2 regions of the Colwellia sp. BRX9-1 genome follow, and region 1 is predicted to be linked to the other one. Evidence: riboswitches for the same ligand, from Rfam matches in the RefSeq annotation. Region 1 holds a riboswitch; the other holds the start of a gene.
The links. Region 1 has a riboswitch for cobalamin ahead of H4J76_RS06185 (TonB-dependent receptor). Riboswitches for the same ligand answer to the same signal wherever they lie in the genome.
Positions count from the first base shown of each region.

Region 2: it holds a riboswitch for cobalamin, as region 1 does, so the genes downstream of both, cobO (cob(I)yrinic acid a,c-diamide adenosyltransferase) here and H4J76_RS06185 (TonB-dependent receptor) in region 1, are expected to answer to the same signal.

Region 1 is NZ_JACGVM010000004.1:126,585-128,999, forward strand. Features, by position in the region: gene H4J76_RS06175 (sigma 54-interacting transcriptional regulator) at 1-112, shown strand, start outside; gene H4J76_RS06180 (MarR family winged helix-turn-helix transcriptional regulator) at 130-576, shown strand; cobalamin riboswitch at 972-1,143, shown strand; gene H4J76_RS06185 (TonB-dependent receptor) at 1,173-2,415, shown strand, end outside.
Region 2 is NZ_JACGVM010000007.1:2,640-5,054, forward strand. Features, by position in the region: gene cobO (cob(I)yrinic acid a,c-diamide adenosyltransferase) at 369-974, opposite strand; cobalamin riboswitch at 1,097-1,241, opposite strand; gene H4J76_RS08545 (M13 family metallopeptidase) at 1,393-2,415, opposite strand, start outside.

The DNA.
Region 1 (2,415 bases):
AGCCGCAAAAATAGCGCAGCGAAACCGAACAGAATTCTATAAACTATTGAAAAAGCATCACTTAAATGCCGAATCATTTAGACTAGACAACAACATGATTTCACAAGCATAGCCGAGCATAACTAAACGATGAAAAGCTTACACTTAACCAACTTTTTTCCTTATCAGCTGACGCAACTGCAAGTAAAAGTGAGTGATAACATTGCTGACATTTACACAGGAAGATTTGAGCTTTCTCGTCAAGAATGGCGAGTGCTAGCCAGCTTAGGTAACGGAGAGTTATTATCCGCAAAGCAGATAGGTGAACAAACTAACTTAGAAAAAATGCCGGCGAGCCGCGCAATAACAAGGATGCAAGCTCAGGGATTATTGGTTAAAAACACAGATAAATCCGATAAACGCTCTTCGCTATTAAAACTAACCACGCAAGGTTTGGCTATATATCAACAGTTAATACCTATGGTGCTAGCTCGTGAGCAAGAACTATTATCGGTATTAAGTGCTGAAGAAAAAAATCAGCTAGCTAATATTATTGAAAAATTAACTTTAAAATCAGTGGATATAGCGAATCAATAACAATGACAATTGTCGCTGATAATGACTGACCAAACTCACCATTAAACAGCCTAGGTGAAATTGGCAGACAATAAATACCTACCGTAGAGCTTAGGTTTTATCGGCTGTTATTGAACGATTCATTATTAATTAAAAAGAAGAAATTGCCGTCACTAAAGTGTCAGTAACTTCAAAAAATGCCTCACCAGATCATCGTTAATACCATCAGATAAAATAGTCTGGCAACAAAGTTTTTCTGATAATACGACATGTTTTACCTCTGAACTCAAAGGGCTGAGTCAAAATAAAGAGTAAATGACGTTGCGTTAAACCCGTCAAACGATTAAAGCTAACTAGCCATGAACTATAGATTTAATACTCTAACTGTTGACAAGCTATATTAATAGTCTCAAAATAACGACCATAATTGATTAGGTGCTCAATATTTATACTTTAACAAGGTATGAATTAGAGATAATCGGGAAGTTAGTACATGCTATGCATAATTCTAACGCTGCCCCCGCAACGGTAATACTTTACGCTATGTAAAGTTAAGCCCGGAGACCGGCCTAAATGATATCGAATGACTTGCAGTGCGGTGGGCGCTACGGAATTTAATGACATTAGCAATAGCTAGTTGTCATGATCCTTCCGTACCTCCCTCAAAATTTTTTGAGGTTATTATTTTTTCTTATTTACGAAATATCTTTGTTCTTTTACTCATAGCGATGCCTGTATTTGCGCAAGTAGGAGACGTGTCAACTGACGATATAGAAGTCATTGAAGTTGTTAATGATCAGTCATTTAATACACCTAATTATCAAGTATTACATCGCGAAAGCTTTATATACTCATCGCAAACGCTTGCCGATATTTTACAGTCGATAAATGGCATTCAAATTCGCCAAATAAGTGGAATTGGTAATCCTGTCTCTGTTTCAATTAGAGGGTCGAGTAGTAAGCAGGTCCAACTTTATATTGATGGTCAACTTATTAACGATAGCCAATTTGGTGGTTTTGATTTAAACCAGATACCCACAGAACAAATTGAAAGTATTGAAATCAGTAAAAATCAAGCGATTGGTACCGGCGCTACCCCTATAGGTGGTGTTATTCGCATTAACACTTACAACCCCACTGAAGACTCCAGTAAATTAACCTTGGCCACGGGCTCATTTGGCTATCAAGAAGTTAATGCGCTTTATAATAAAGCATTTAAAACTCACAGTCTGTCTTTTGGTGGTCATTATATTAACAGTGACAACGATTACGATTTTATCGTTCCTGCGGGCTTTAGTAGTAGTGATACGTCTGACAGACAAGCATTAAGAAATAATGAGTTTACAAAGAAGTCTTTTTTTATAAACGACATATTCCAATTTAATCAACATCAGATCAGGGTCAATGTACAATATAACGATCAAGAAAAAGCCCTGCCTAATTACCAAAACAACTCCCCTGAAAACAATTCGACGTTAAACTCTGACAACTTACGCTATAGCTATCAACATCAATGGTTAAGCAAATCCCCTTGGCTAAATTCAATTGAATTTGAAGCCTACGCTGAAAATAAAGATGAGCGTTATATTTCAAGTCCCGACTCGATAAAACTTGATATCAATGATTATGAAACAACAAAAAAACATATCGGCTTTAAACCTTACCTTACATGGAACGAGTTTAATCTAATGCCATTTGTCAGTTTTAATAAACAAAATTTCAGCTCTGTTAGCGAACACAACGGAAAACCAACACAATGTAATGGTATAGCGTCATGTGATATTTCAGCAAAAAAAGAACAACTCAACATAGGCTCTCGCATTGAGTGGCAACCCGAGTCACTCCCCATAGAAGTGTATG
Region 2 (2,415 bases), on a different contig from region 1:
GGTGTCAAACTACCTTTGAATTTACATAGCGTTGCATAAAAATTGTAAGCTGAGTGTTTTTACACAGCCTGAGCGAACAGTCAACCTAAAGAAAAACCAAAAGCTAACTTCTGCAATACTTATCAAAGTAAGCTTTAATTATTAGATGATGAACGACCGCTGTGGTGGCTAAGCGGACTACTTATTAAAATTAAGATAGGTCGTCTTTGTAGTAAAAGTGATCTGAAGAGATCAATCTCAAACATTATGCGTGTAACACATGAAAGCTCGATTTTAGGTTGTCATTTCGCCATGCTGATACTGAAATAAATTCAGCATGACGTAGTTGGTATCAGCATGACGTAGTTGGTATCAACACGGCTGAGTTATTACCAATCAATACCTTTTTGTGCTTTTATATTATTATCAAAAGCATGTTTAATCGATTGCACTTCACTAACCGTATCAGCTAATTCTAAGAGTGAACGATGTGCGCCACGGCCTGTGGCTATTACATGTTGCATAGGCGGGCGATTAGCGATGGCGTCTAATACTTCATCAAGATCAAGGTATTTAAACGACAGCATGTAAGTCAGTTCATCAAGTAGCACAACATCAATGGTTTCGTCAGCTAATAGTTTCTTTGCTTCTTTCCAAACAAGTTGAGCAGCGGCAATATCGGTTGATTTATCTTGTGTATTCCAAGTAAACCCTGTTGCCATCACGTGAAAAGGTACGCCGAGCTTTTCTAGGACATTTCTTTCGCCACAAGCCCAAGTGCCCTTTATAAATTGAATGGCTGCTGCGTTTAGACCGTGTCCTACTGCGCGAGTTAGCGTGCCAAATCCTGATGTTGACTTACCCTTACCGTTACCTGTAATTACAATTAATATACCGCGTTCATCAGTGGCAGCATCAACTCTTGCATCAACTTTATCTTTTACTTTTTGCATGCGTGCTTGGTGTTTTTCACTTTTTTGTGTTTCGTCAACCATGAGTATTCCTATTGATAATTATAGTCATTTTAAAGAGGAGAAAAGGCAAGGCTAACGTTAAGGGGGTCCCTTAAAAAATAGCAATTTACCGTGTATTCCCGCACGATTTTATTGATGTTAATGGTGGTGATTTTATTGTGGATAGGTATGCTGACTCATTGGCAACTCTTAAGTCACTACAATTTACAGTTGCGGGAACAGTCAAGGTTTCTCACCTTATTCCCTAAACACGTTTACGTTGCATTAGTTTACGAGATTTTTAATTATTTACAATATCTAGCGGCATTAAACACCATTGATTTTATGTTTTTGATAAATAGAATCTAAGGCAAGGAATTTTCAGTAATAAAAATGCCAACAATAGTTGTTGGCATTTTAGTGTTTTCTAATAATAACGTTATTTAACTAAGCCATTGGCTTACCAAATTTTTACACGTTTCTCAGGGGCGATATACATAGCATCACCTTCTTTAACGTTAAACGCTTTGTAGAATTCAGGCATGTTAGATAAAGAGCCTAATGCACGGAACTCACCAGGTGAATGAGGGTCAGTTGCTACTTGATTACGTAATGATTTCTCAACCTTTTTTCCACGCCATACTTGAGCAAAGCCCATGAAGAAACGTTGATCGCCAGTTAGTCCGTCAATTACCGGTGCTTCTTTACCATTTAATGAAGCAATATAAGCTTTATACGCGATAGTTACCCCTGATAAATCACCAATATTCTCGCCCAGTGTTAAAGAACCGTTTACATTTAAGTCTTCAAATACTGAATAGCCATCGTATTGTTTTACCAAGTCATCGGTGCGAACTTTAAAGGCCGCTAAATCTGCTTCAGTCCACCAGTTACGCATGTTACCGTCGCCATCATACTTACTCCCTTGGTCGTCAAATCCGTGACCCATTTCATGACCGATAACCGCGCCAATACCGCCATAGTTAACCGCATCGTCAGCAGCTAAGTTGAAAAATGGTGGTTGTAATATGGCTGCAGGGAAAACAATTTCATTCTTAGTTGGATTGTAATAAGCATTAACAGTTTGCGGCGTCATGCCCCATTCTTGCTTATCAATTGGACCACCTAACTTAGCGACTTCTTTTTGATGAGAAACACTACCAGAACGCATTTTATTGCCCACTAAGTCATCACCTTTAATAACAAGTGCGGAGTAATCTTCCCACTTATTTGGGTAACCAATTTTAGGATCAAAGCTTGCTAGTTTTACATGGGCAGCTTTTTTAGTTGAATCAGACATCCACTCTAGTTCATCAATACTTGCACCATATGCTCCGCGTAAGTTTTCAACAAGTTGTGTCATTCGGGTTTTAGCTTCGGGCTTAAAGTGACGGCTCACATAAACTTTACCAATAACCTCACCTAAATTGCTGTTAACTACGCCAACACCACGCTTCCACATTGGACGTTGTTCTTTTTGTCC